Regions from separate parts of the Kluyvera sp. 1366 genome, predicted to be linked through region 3. Evidence: predicted binding sites of a transcription regulator. Region 3 holds the regulator's gene; each other region holds the start of a gene.
What was found. The regulator Fur, encoded in region 3, represses iron uptake genes when iron is present. The targets are predictions, from matches to a motif close to ATAATAATGAGAACNACTATCAA.

Region 1 (3,173 bases), on a different contig from region 3:
CCTGCGCGTATAAACCGGTTTGGCGCTGCTTATTGAGGTGCTGATAAGGATTAGGGAACGGCGTCACGCTGTCGTCGCCATATTGTGGATTAAAGGCATTCAGCGGTGATGCGGTACCAAATTGCGCATCAATATCATTACGCGTGCGCTGGAAATCGACACCCAGCAACAGTGTGTGATCAATTTGACTGGTGGTGAATTTGGCCTGCGCCTGGTTATCGACTGCAAACTGGTTGAGCTTTTCATCAGAAACCGCTGAACCGCGGGTGATTTGCTGTGTTGCGGCATTAAAACCATTGCCATAAATGCTGCGATAATCCGTTCTCAGATCCGCATAGCGCAAATTCTGCCGCACCGTCCAGGTGTCGTTGAAACTGTGCTCGAAGTTGTAGCCCACCATCCTCGTGTTGCGCGAAATCTTGTTGCTGTCTTCGCCTTCATCAAAGTTAGTTGGCAGCTTGTAACTGCTGCCGTCAGGACGCGTGATGCCCACCACGGTGCCCTGACGCGGCAACCAGCCGTAATAGCCGGTTTCCGGTTCGTTCTGGAAGTAGGTTAGCAAATCGAAACGCGTATTCTCATCCGGACGCCAGCTGAATGATGGCGCAATGGTGTAGCGCTTCTCTTTGTTCATATCCTGCTGCGCATCGGCGCTACGCGCGAGACCGGTCAGGCGATAGCTGTAAACGCCGTCATCATCCAGCGAGCCGCCGAAATCGAAACCCGTGGAGAACTGATTGTTTGTGCCCATCTGGAACTGCACTTCACGCAGCGTCTCCTGCGTCGGACGCTTACTCACCAGCGACACCACGCCGCCCGGATTGCTCTTGCCGTACAGCACCGAAACCGGACCGCGCAACAGTTCGGCGCGTTCAAGGAAATAGGGATCGATAGCAAACTCAGAGTAGTTATCACCCTGCAGTTTCAGGCCATCAAGATATTGGTTGGTGTTGGTTTCGCTGAAGCCGCGAATAGAGAGCGCATCGATAACATTGGAGCTACCGCGGTTACCGGTCAACACGCCTGGCGTGTAGTTGAAAGCCCCTTTCACGCTGGTGACGTTTTTCATCGCCATCTCTTCCTGCGTGACTACCGAGATTGACTGCGGGTTCTTCTCAATCGGCGTATCGGTTTTGGTGCCGGTGGCGCTGCGTTTGGCCGCAATGGTTGGCGACGGGCCCCACGCTCTCTCTTGCTCGACACCGCTGCCGCCATCGGCGCTAACCACCACGGTATCTTCTGCCAACGCCTGCACGCTGAACGTACCCATAGTCAGTGAAATAAACCAAGCCAGCGAACGCGGGCGTAAGAAACAAGGATTAGTGTTTCGCGTATTCATAAGTGAGGTCTCTCGAAAAAAGTCGATGCAGGCGAATACAAACGAGAATGATTATTATGACGCACGGATTTTAGGCGAAATAGCGTCATATTCGCAACGATTAATGCCTGTAAGCGCGGCGTTTACAGCCAGATCGCGCATATTCATGATCGCAAATAATAAATGAGCAATAAAAGGAGCGGAGGCCGGCAATCGGGAAATTGCATTGCCGCACAGAGGAAGTTTATTTCATCCCGACAGAGCATCAAACCAACGATAACGAGTAAAATCATAAATTTAAAAAAATGGCCCGCTAATTGCTTATGTCCTGCATTCTCCTTCCTGCAGACACAGTCATGACCGCTATAAACTGGAACATTGTTGATCGCGTTATCTTTATCAATTTGAAGAAACGCAAAGACCGATTAACCCGCATCACTAAACAACTTAAAAAGCTGGGTTTAACCGCTGAAAAAGTCATTCGCCTGGACGCGATCAAGCATGAAAAGGGCTACATCGGCTGCACGCAATCGCATATCGCCGCGCTGGAGATGGCACGCGATAACGGCTGGGAGCGCGTGCTGATTCTGGAGGATGATTTTAGCTTCAATGAAAGCCAGAAGAACTTCGACAATCTCAACCGCTACTTTGCCGCCCTGCCGCAAATCAACTGGCAAGTGGCTTTTCTGGCGGCCAATTATCGCCGCGTCACGCCGTTAAAAAGTGTGGACTATATCGTGCGCGCTAACTTCGCGTGGTGTGCATGCGCCTATATCGTGAATCACCGCTATTACACCAGGCTGATTGAAAACTATCGCGAGGCGCTGCAGGCGCAATTGCAAGGTGGTGCGCAGGCACAATATGCCCTTGATGTGCACTGGAATAGCCTGATGCAGCAGGATCTTTGGCTGGGCGTATTCCCCAACGCCGGTGTACAACGGCTCGATAAAAGCGATATCGAAAATAGAACGGTAGATTACCGCGCACTCTTCAGAAAACCGTTGAGTCAAATCGTTGCGCCCGCCAAATTCACACCCTCCACTTCAGGCCCAATTAAAGTCGACTTTTACTTCCAGTGGCCACCGGGTTGGACGAACTTTGAATCGGTGATTGAGGCGATGCAGGCCAATCCCGCGTTCGATTGCCGCATCGTGGTGGTGCCTTACCTGAATTGGAAGGCGAGCGATGTTAATGGCGATATTCAGCGTGAGATTCTGCGTGAAAGAGGGCTGGATTACACAGGATTTGAAGACTATCAGTTGGAGGAGCGTCAGCCCGATGTGGTGTTCTTGCAAAACCCTTACGACGAAGCACGCCCCGAAGCCTTTCGCAGCGACTACCTGCATGAGCGCGGCGTGAAAATCGCTTACATCCCTTATGCGCTCGATAGCGGCATCAGTGAAGAGGTCCAACTCTATCAATTTAATTTGCTGTGCCAAAATCTGGCGACGTGGATTTTTTCTCGCTCGGAGCGACATAAAGCGGAGTTTGGTATTCAGTGCGACGCGGGCAACAACCACGTCTATGTTACGGGTCACCCCAAGTTTGACCACTATCAGCGCCGCTTTCATCTGCCCGACGAAAAGCCACCCACAAAGATCAAAACGTTGCTTTGGACGCCGCATTTTGTGCTGCCTGACGGTCGCAAAATGTCTACCACTTTTACGCTCTACGGCGCCGCTTTTTTAAAGCTGATTGAGCGTGCGGATATCCATTTGATCATTCGCCCTCACCCGCTACTGAGTCAGTGGATAGGGGAAGCCAGCGCAACCGCGCGCAGCCTGTATCAGCAACTGTTTGATGCCGCAAAACATCGTTCAAATGTGGAGTGGGATAGCGGACATGATTACAAACA
Region 2 (3,173 bases), on a different contig from region 3:
TGGCGGTGCTGATTTGCGTGTTAGTGGCCTTTGGTCGCGAGACGCGCGGCATCGAAATCTCCGGTGCCGCCGCGCGCGAGTCGTCTTAAAGCGTCTCGCAGACGTCAACCCATTTCGCCGCGGTGAGTTCCGCCATGCGCTGCGGCGAAATGCGCACCGCGCTATGAATCGATCCGGCTGCGGGCAGCACTTCATCAAAGCTGCGCAGCGACACATCGCAATAGACGGTAAGCGGATTTTCCAGCCCGAACGGGCAAACGCCGCCGACCGGATGTCCGGTCCAGTTCACCACCTCATCCACGCTTAACATGCGCGCCTTGGCGCCGAGCGCAGCTTTCAGCTTGCGGTTGTCGAGACGCGCATCGCCGCGCGTAACGATCAGCACGATGGCATCTTTCACTTTCAGCGACAGGGTTTTGGCGATTTGCCCAGGCTGAACGCCATGAACGCGTGCGGCCAGCTCAACGGTGGCGGTGCTTTCCGGCATCTCGATGATGTCGATATCCGGTGCATGTTCGGCAAAGAAGTGCCGTACCGACTCCAGGCTCATTGTTATCTCCGGTAAAAACAGAGCCGAAAAAATGCCATAAGCCTGGAAAAGTGTAAACGGGAGAAAAGGAGAATCTGTAACAGAATGCGCGGGTGCTACACCGCTTTTAACGTGCAGTTACCGCAACGTTCTACATCGGGGATACGATAGCGCTGGCAGCAGCTGCGTCGTTCCATTTCGCCATTACGCGGGATCATGGTGCGATACAGCGGATTATCGCTGCCATCGAGCAGGGATTTGCTGAAAAATAGCGCCTGTTCCAGCTGCAAAATCTTCTCTTCTGGCAACTGGTTTTTCAATTCACCAAGGAACCAGTAAAACGAAAAGCCCATGTTGTTCCAGATAAGCTTCGCATTGATATCACCGTGCTGCGTCATGCCGTTAACCGCCGGAATCAGGCATTGCTGAATCAGGCGATCGATACGCTGCTGGGCATTGAGGTAGCGCGCATCCTCATCTTCCTGCACATCCAGCCAGAAAGCGCACGGATGGCCGTTTTCGTGGAACTCAACGTGAATCAGATGCGGCGAGCAGTTCAGCGCACGCGGTTCCTGCAATAACGCCATCATCAGCGGTGGCAGCAGCAGGCCAAAATACCACTGCGCCCACAGCGATTGCAGCGGCTTAGCTTCCTGCTGCACATCAGGATGATCGCGATAGAGATAATCGCTGTAGCGCTGCGTCAGGCGGCGATAGTGAAGCGGATTGGACCATTCAGCCAGAGTTAACGTCCCGGCGGGTGCCGGCTGGCCAAGCTTGAGGTTATCCAGCATGTAGCTGCGTTGATCGCGCATCAGATCTTCCAGTGCGCTCGCTAAACTGCGATCGCTCTGCATAAAGATCAGTGGATGCTCGCTGAAGCGATGATCCTGACGCGTGATGATGGCCATGCCGGTCCTGAGTGATAACGGGAATCGAGAGACAAATGATAATCGTTCCCAGCATTTTGAACAACATTTCTGCACATGCGTCTGTTAACGCACATTTCGTCGCGGCACGTTTTATCGCGCAATAAATTGCGCCGCGACGAGGTGTGCGTTTGGTAATGACGAGACCTTATATCAGTTCATTACTCGCCTGCGTCAATTTCGGCAAATCCTCCCACGCCAGAATAGTGTTACGTCCCTGATTTTTCGCCACATACAGCGCGCGATCAGCATTAGCGACTGCCTGGTCAAAATCGTCAGCAAAGATGGGCGCGATGCCAGCGCTGATGGTGACGTGCGTCGAGACTTTCTCATTGAAGCGGTGCGGAATTTCTAAATCCACCACGTACTGACGAATGCGTTCAGCCAGTTTCATCGCAATTGAAGCATTCACATTGGTCATCAGCACCAGAAACTCTTCGCCGCCGTAGCGTGTGACCACATCGCGCGAACGTACCGCGTCGCGGATCGCCACGGACACGCGCGCCAGCGCCTGATCGCCCATCGCATGGCCGTAATTGTCGTTGTAGGCTTTGAAGTGGTCGATATCCAGCAGCAGCACAAAGTGGCTGCCGGCGTGGTTTTCCATAATGGTATCAAGGCGATTCTTCAATCCACGGCGGTTGTACAGGCCGGTAAGCGGATCGAGCATGCTCAAATCGCTGAAGCTCTCTTTTTCCTCGTACAGCTGGCTCACCAGCCGACGGGTAAAAGTATCGAAGCGACGACGCATTAAATGGTGCAGTGAAAAGCCGATTAATGGCAGCGTAATGGTGAATAAGATCATCATTAAATGCTGACCATCATCCAATAACAGCACGGTTAATACCGGCGGCGTGATGTGTAAACAGAATGCAATCAAATAATCACTCAGCGCAATGGCACTGATAAAGAACACGCTTAACAGGCTGATAATTAAAAAGCTGCCATCAAAATAGTAAACCAGATGATATCTGTGGTTAATATGCCACGCCCACAGCGCACCCAAAATAAAAGCCACAGGATTTAATAGCGGTAATTTTTGTTTTGACGCCATTAAGCAAATAACCAGCAGCGTGGAGCTGAAGCCCGCTACAACGTCCACCGGCAGCGAGCGTATTGGGCTATCGCTGCCTAAAATCGGCAGCAGGCAAAAAAGTGAAACGGCGACATTAAGAAACAGAAAGAGCATCAGCGACAGCCGATATTTACTCTGTTTCAACTCATCATAAGATTGTAATTTCATTATTATTCTCGTGACAGCCCTGATATATCAAAGCGCTACCCGCAAGTAATAGTTTACCTACCCGGATAGAGAGCACGTTATTGTTGTGTTAGCGATATTGTTATCGGCGGCAATTTAGCATTTTCCAGTAATTCTGTCATCCGGCATGGCTTGCGACAAAAATTCGCTGCAAGATGAGAAATATTGTCATATGATAATGCGAATATTTATCATTTGAGGGTTGCGCGATGATCATGGCGATAATAGCCGCCTGCGGACTATGGGGCGTGAGCTGGGTAATGGGTAAACGTCTGGATAGCGGTTGGGGCGTGTTATTACCCTGCGCGGCGATGCCGATTTTTGCGTTATGGGAACCGAGTTTCAGTCAATGGCGAGTGGTGATGATTGTGGCGTTGCTGCTGACCGTGGTGATGCTGTTTCACCATCGCCTGCGTCACTATCTGTTGCTGCCGTCTTGTCTGGCTTTGGCAGG
Region 3 (3,173 bases):
GGATTTAAGAGGTTACCTAACCCATGGCAATCGTAGGCATTTTCTTCGGCAGCGATACCGGCAACACTGAAAACATTGCAAAGATGATCCAGAAACAACTGGGTAAAGATGTCGCCGAAGTGCATGACATTGCTAAGAGCACCAAAGAAGATCTCGAAGCGTTCGACATCCTGCTGCTGGGTATCCCAACCTGGTATTACGGCGAAGCGCAGTGTGACTGGGACGATTTCTTCCCGACGCTGGAAGAGATTGATTTCAATGGTAAGCTGGTAGCGCTGTTTGGTTGTGGCGATCAGGAAGATTACGCCGAGTACTTCTGTGATGCGATGGGCACTATCCGTGACATCATTGAGCCGAATGGTGCGGTGATCGTCGGTCACTGGCCAACCGAAGGCTATCACTTCGAAGCCTCTAAAGGCCTGGCCGATGACAAAAACTTCCTTGGTTTGGCCATTGACGAAGACCGTCAGCCGGAATTGACCAACGAACGCGTTGAGAAGTGGGTGAAGCAGATCTTTGATGAGCTGCAGCTGAAAGAGATTATTGAAGCTTAATTCCCTGCTCTGCCCGATGTGCGCACTGCCTCACATCGGGTAACGGAATTTCCTATAAAAATAATAGCTACGGTTTTTTAACTTTTCCCCGCAAATCTGTAGAATACCCGCAATGGTCATCCGCTTATTCCTCTGGCAGTAGAATGAGGCTGAGTGAAATGGAATCCAAAACCCAAGCGTCTTGAAGACGTTAGTGACGATATCCTTACAAACTTTGGTGATTAAGGACGTTGCCTTGGTTTTCATTTCACTGCTTGAGTTCTATAATGAGACGCAAATGAGAATGCGCGTTGACCTAAACATTCAAGGCCCCTGCGCCGCAAGTGACTAGCAAAGTAACAGGACAATATCCGCATGACTGACAACAACTCCGCATTGAAGAAGGCTGGCCTGAAAGTCACGCTACCCAGACTGAAAATTCTGGAAGTGCTTCAGGGACCCGGCCCAGAGTCCCATCACGTCAGTGCGGAAGATTTGTATAAGCGCCTGATTGATATGGGCGAAGAGATTGGTCTGGCAACGGTGTATCGCGTTCTTAACCAGTTTGACGACGCGGGCATCGTAACCCGTCACAACTTTGAAGGCGGCAAATCTGTCTTCGAACTGACTCAGCAGCATCACCACGATCACTTGATCTGCCTGGATTGTGGCAAAGTTATAGAATTCAGCGATGAATCAATCGAAACGCGTCAGCGTGAAATTGCCACTCGCCACGGCATTAAGCTCAGCAACCACAGCCTGTACCTGTACGGTCATTGTGCTTTGGGAGACTGCCGCGAAGACGATACGCTCCACGATAAGTAATTGAGTGTGCTATGCAGTATAAAAAAAACCGGCGCTTGAGCCGGTTTTTTTATGCCTGTAATCAGGCGACAAGCGTTTCCTGCAGGTAGCGCCAGCGCGGAATGGCGGTGCTGCAATCCAATACCGCCAGTGAAATGCGGCTCTGATTGATGCCGTTCATCATCTGTAATTCACGATACTGAATCGTCACTTCCTCGCTTTGCTGCGAGATGATGGCGTGCTCACTGGTGGCAATGCGCATGCCTTCACGCTGCCCCTGTAACTGGCGAAACAGCACTTCCATTTCATTGAGGTCCAATCGTTTGCCTTGCGGCGTGACCATTTTGAACTCGGGATGAAAGTGCGATAAAAACAGATCAATGCTGTCGTCACTGCCTTCCGCCTGATTGAAAATACGTTCAATAAGCTGATGTAAAACCACCACGCTATGCCTGGCTTCCTGGGCGAGAGTTGTCATTTTTTTTCCTTAGATAAGCCGCAGAGCACCGTCTGAGAGCGCATAGCCTACCTGAAAAAAAGTTTTTCACACTGCCAAATGGGTTAATTTTTCTAAAGTCAGAATAGTCGCAAATAGGGAATTAAAGGCGAATTGAGGCGTGCAGCATAAAAGGTCGTATCTGGCCAAATTGAGATAATAAAAAAGGGCGATTGCTCGCCCTTTCATGATCTTATCGTGCTCGCGACTAAAACTATTAATCGCCGATTTTTGCCCAGGTATCACGCAAACCTACGGTGCGGTTAAACACCAGCCTGGAGGGCTGTGAATAGACGCTATCAGCACAGAAATAGCCTTCACGTTCGAACTGGTACGGTGCCATCGAATCGGCAGCACGTAAACCAGGCTCAACGAAGCCCTGTTTGATTTCCAGTGAGTTTGGGTTGATGGTGGTGAGGAAATCCTCAGCCGCGCCCGGATTTGGCACACTGAACAGACGATCGTACAGGCGGAATTCCGCTGGCAGCGCGTGGATTGCAGAAACCCAATGGATAACACCTTTCACTTTACGGCCATCGGCCGGATCTTTGCTCAGCGTATCAACGTCGCAAGTACAATAGATGCAGGTAATATTGCCTTCAGCATCCTTCGCCACACGTTCGGCACGGATCACGTAAGCATTACGCAGACGCACTTCTTTACCCAGCACCAAACGCTTATACTGCTTGTTGGCTTCTTCACGGAAGTCAGCGCGATCGATCCACACTTCACGGCTGAATGGCACTTCACGCGTGCCCATCTCCGGTTTGTTCGGATGATTCGGCATAGTGATGATCTCATCGTGACCTGCAGGCAGGTTCTCGATCACCACTTTCAACGGATCCATTACCGCCATCGCACGCGGTGCGTTTTCATTGAGATCGTCACGAATGCACGATTCCAGTGAAGCCATCTCCACGATATTGTCCTGTTTGGTCACACCAATACGGCGGCAGAACTCACGGATAGAAGCGGCGCTATAACCACGACGACGTAGACCCGAAACGGTTAGCATGCGCGGATCGTCCCAGCCTTCTACCACCTTCTCGCTCACCAGCTGAGTCAGTTTACGCTTCGACATCACCGCATATTCCAGATTTAGGCGTGAGAACTCGTACTGACGCGGATGAACCGGAATGGTGATGTTATCCAGCACCCAATCGTACAGACGACGGTTATCCTGGAACTCCAACGTGCAGAGAGAGTGCGTAATGCCTTCGATCGCATCCGAAATGCAATGAGTGAAGTCGTACATCGGGTAGATGCACCACTTGCTGCCGGTCTGATGGTGATCGGCAAACTTAATGCGGTACAGCACCGGATCGCGCATCACGATAAAG
Region 4 (3,173 bases), on a different contig from region 3:
CAATACGCGCAGATCGCCATTCATGTCGTCACGCATCAGCGCGCGCGCTTTGGCGGCCGCATCGGCCTCCGCGCGCAAATCGACAATCTGCGGCAGGCTAAAGGCGTGTGGCTGCGGCCACTGCAACGCTTCGCCTTCCACCTCACCAAAGGCCATATTCAGCGTGTCGGCTTCCTGCATGCCCGCAACGATCGCCTTCGCCAACAGGGCGCTATCAATCTCACCGCGCAGTTCGACAAAGTGCGCCACCGCGTAAGCGTTGTGGTGAGGTGACAGCTGATCGGCAATCCAGATGCCGGGCTGTGCCGCGACTAACGGCAAGGTTTGTTGGTCGGTCATAGGCTTATTCATCAGGGATTCGGACATGGATGCTCCGGTTTGCTCCACAGCGCTTGCAGGCCATTCAGCAGGCCGCCGCGCCAACAGAGCGCGTCATGGCCGCCTTCCACCGGCAGGTAATTCACCTGATAGCCGGCAGCGCTAAGCTGCTGTTGAAGTTGTTGATTAGCTTGCAGAATCAAGCCTTCGCGTTTGCCCGCTTCGAGCCAGAAACGCAGCGGTTGACGCGGTGCAAGACCGTTATCCAGCGCCTGTAGCAGCCAGCCGTGCGGATTGCCGCGTTCCGGCCACCAGAAGGAGCCCGATAAGCTGAGCGCGTTGCCAAAGGTTTCCGGCCAGTGCAGCGCGGCAAACACCGACGCCAGGCCGCCAAAGCTTTGTCCGGCGACGATGGTACTGTCCGCCTGCTGGCGATAAGGCGTTGATTGTGCAATTTGCGGTAACAGTTCTTGCTGAATGGCTTGCCAAAACTGCGCGTTACACGGCAGCTCGCGGCTGCGATGTTCGCGGTCAATGATGTCGATAAACAGATACACCGCTGGCGGCAAAGAACCGGCATCAGTGAGCTGCTGCAGCGGTCCGGCAATCGGCATGCTGTGCGCCCAGAATTGCCCGTCAAGCATGATGGCCAGCGGACGCTGTGCGGGATTGGCTGCGCCGGTGGTGTAAATCCACACCTTGCGGCTGTTGCCTAATAGCGCGCTATCCCATTGTTGCTGTTGCAGTTCAATGGTTGGCGCTGTGCCGTTATCCACCGCGTGCCACAGCTGTTGATCGGGTGCGTGAGGCAGATGCAGCGGCGAGACGCCCATGCCGCGACCACCGGACCAGCCACGTAAGCTGTTCAAAGGATCGGCCTGCGCCGTCGGGAATTTGTCGCGCCACCAGTTGCGCAGCGTGGACATGTCGGCAACGCCAGTGAAGTCCGTGGCCTGTTCATCGGGCATCAAACAGTAACTGCCGCGCCAGTTGGCGGGCAGCGAGGTCTGCCAATACCAGACGTTGGTGCCCGCCACACGCATTAACGACTGCGGCGGGCGGCGCTGGTGGTGATCGGTCACGCCGGTAATGTTAATCCACACGCGCTGGGTCGATGATTGCGTCTCATCGCCTTGCGGATCACGCCAGAAGAAGGTGACCTGACATTGGCCATCGTCTGCTAACTCAATGCGGGGAATGCCTTGGGATTGTTGCGCCTGCCACCAGGCTGCACTGCCGGTTACATCATTTCGCCAGGTCATAGGGCTGCCAGTCGGTGTTTACGCGGAGATTTACATAAGCTTGATGAATAATACTATTGATAATAATTTGCATTTGCAATAGGGTGACTGCGCTCAAAAATGAGCACGCCTGTTCCGCCAGAGGCTTACCGTTCGGTAAGGTTGCGCTACGGATGGTTTGAAGGGTCTGGAACTGGGCGCGATATGGACAGGGATCTTCTCACCGGCTCGCCAGTTAAGCATTCAACGGCTTTTTGCTGGCCATCCAGGAACGTATAAAATGAAAAATTACTCACGGTTATCGTTAGCCATTCTGATTGAACTGGGGCTCAGCGCCTCACTGCTTTCCAGCAGCGCCTGGGCAGCAGAGACTTCCTCCAGCAAAACCTCTGCCAGCACGACTGACGCACAATCAATGGACGGCGGCACCTTGATGGTCACCGCGCAGCAGCAGAACCTGCAAGCGCCGGGCGTCTCAACCATTACCGCCGACGAAATCAAAAAACATCCGCCCGCGCGTGATGTGTCTGAAATTATCCGTACCATGCCAGGCGTTAACCTGACAGGCAACTCCACCAGCGGCCAGCGCGGTAACAATCGCCAGATCGATATTCGTGGTATGGGCCCGGAAAACACCTTGATCATGGTGGACGGCATGCCGATCACCAGCCGCAACTCGGTGCGCCTTGGCTGGCGCGGCGAGCGTGATACGCGTGGCGACACCAACTGGGTGCCGCCGGAGATGATCGATCACATCGACGTGATTCGCGGACCTGCTGCGGTGCGTTACGGTAACGGCGCGGCGGGCGGTGTGGTGAATATCATCACCAAAAAACAGACCGATCAGCAGTGGCACGGTTCCTGGAACACCTATTACAACGTGCCGGAACATAAAGCGGAAGGCGCCACTAAGCGCACTAACTTCAGTCTCGAAGGGCCGCTGGGCGATGATTTCAACTTCCGTTTGTACGGTGGTTTAGCCAAAACCCAGGCCGATGCCTATGACATCAACGAAGGGCATGCGGCGGCGCGCACTGGCAGCTATGCGGGCAGCTATCCGGCCGGTCGTGAAGGTTCGGTTAATAAAGATATTAATGCTTTGCTGAGCTGGGCGTTTGCACCGATGCAGACGCTGGAGCTGCAGGCCGGTTACAGCCGTCAGGGCAACCTGTATGCGGGTGATACGCAGAACACCAACACCAGCGCGCTGGTGAAAAGCCTGTACGGTGATGAAACTAACCGCCTGTATCGCCAGAACGTCTCATTAAAATGGACCGGCGCATGGGATAACGGCGTCAGCACCAATACCTACGCGCGCTATGAGAAAACCCGCAACTCGCGTATCAATGAAGGTTTGGCCGGCGGCACCGAAGGCATCTTCTCTAACAGCGGTTTCAACACCATTCAGCTGGATGACGTGCTGCTGCATAGCGAAGTCAGCATTCCGTTTGAGCTGCTGTTTAACCAAACGGCGACGCTGGGTACCGAATGGAACCAGCAGCGCATGAAGGATGGCTCTTCCAACACGCAGGCGGCGAGCTACGGTGCGGTGCCGGGCATCGATAACACCGGTCGCAGCCCGTATTCCCAGGCAGAGATTTTCTCGCTGTTTGC

Region 1: fhuA (ferrichrome porin FhuA) is a predicted target of Fur. The motif match lies at 1,375-1,397, and genes of this name have one in related genera.
Region 2: fhuF (siderophore-iron reductase FhuF) is a predicted target of Fur. The motif match lies at 1,476-1,498, and genes of this name have one in related genera.
Region 4: fes (enterochelin esterase) is a predicted target of Fur. The motif match lies at 1,631-1,653, and genes of this name have one in related genera.

What each region holds. Positions count from the first base shown of each region.
Region 1 covers NZ_JBTRDW010000005.1:51,920-55,092, forward strand. Annotated here, with positions in the region: gene fhuA (ferrichrome porin FhuA) at 1-1,339, opposite strand, end outside; gene ACVLVH_RS12115 (glycosyltransferase family 25 protein) at 1,675-3,173, shown strand, end outside.
Region 2 covers NZ_JBTRDW010000005.1:225,558-228,730, reverse strand. Annotated here, with positions in the region: gene ACVLVH_RS12885 (MFS transporter) at 1-89, shown strand, start outside; gene ACVLVH_RS12880 (YbaK/EbsC family protein) at 86-550, opposite strand; gene fhuF (siderophore-iron reductase FhuF) at 646-1,440, opposite strand; gene ACVLVH_RS12870 (GGDEF domain-containing protein) at 1,607-2,701, opposite strand; gene ACVLVH_RS12865 (DUF1435 domain-containing protein) at 2,929-3,173, shown strand, end outside.
Region 3 covers NZ_JBTRDW010000004.1:194,235-197,407, forward strand. Annotated here, with positions in the region: gene fldA (flavodoxin FldA) at 24-554, shown strand; gene fur (ferric iron uptake transcriptional regulator) at 909-1,358, shown strand; gene ACVLVH_RS10225 (hypothetical protein) at 1,420-1,815, opposite strand; gene glnS (glutamine--tRNA ligase) at 2,051-3,173, opposite strand, start outside.
Region 4 covers NZ_JBTRDW010000005.1:361,231-364,403, reverse strand. Annotated here, with positions in the region: gene ACVLVH_RS13485 (enterobactin synthase subunit F) at 1-366, opposite strand, end outside; gene fes (enterochelin esterase) at 351-1,580, opposite strand; gene ACVLVH_RS13475 (TonB-dependent siderophore receptor) at 1,840-3,173, shown strand, end outside.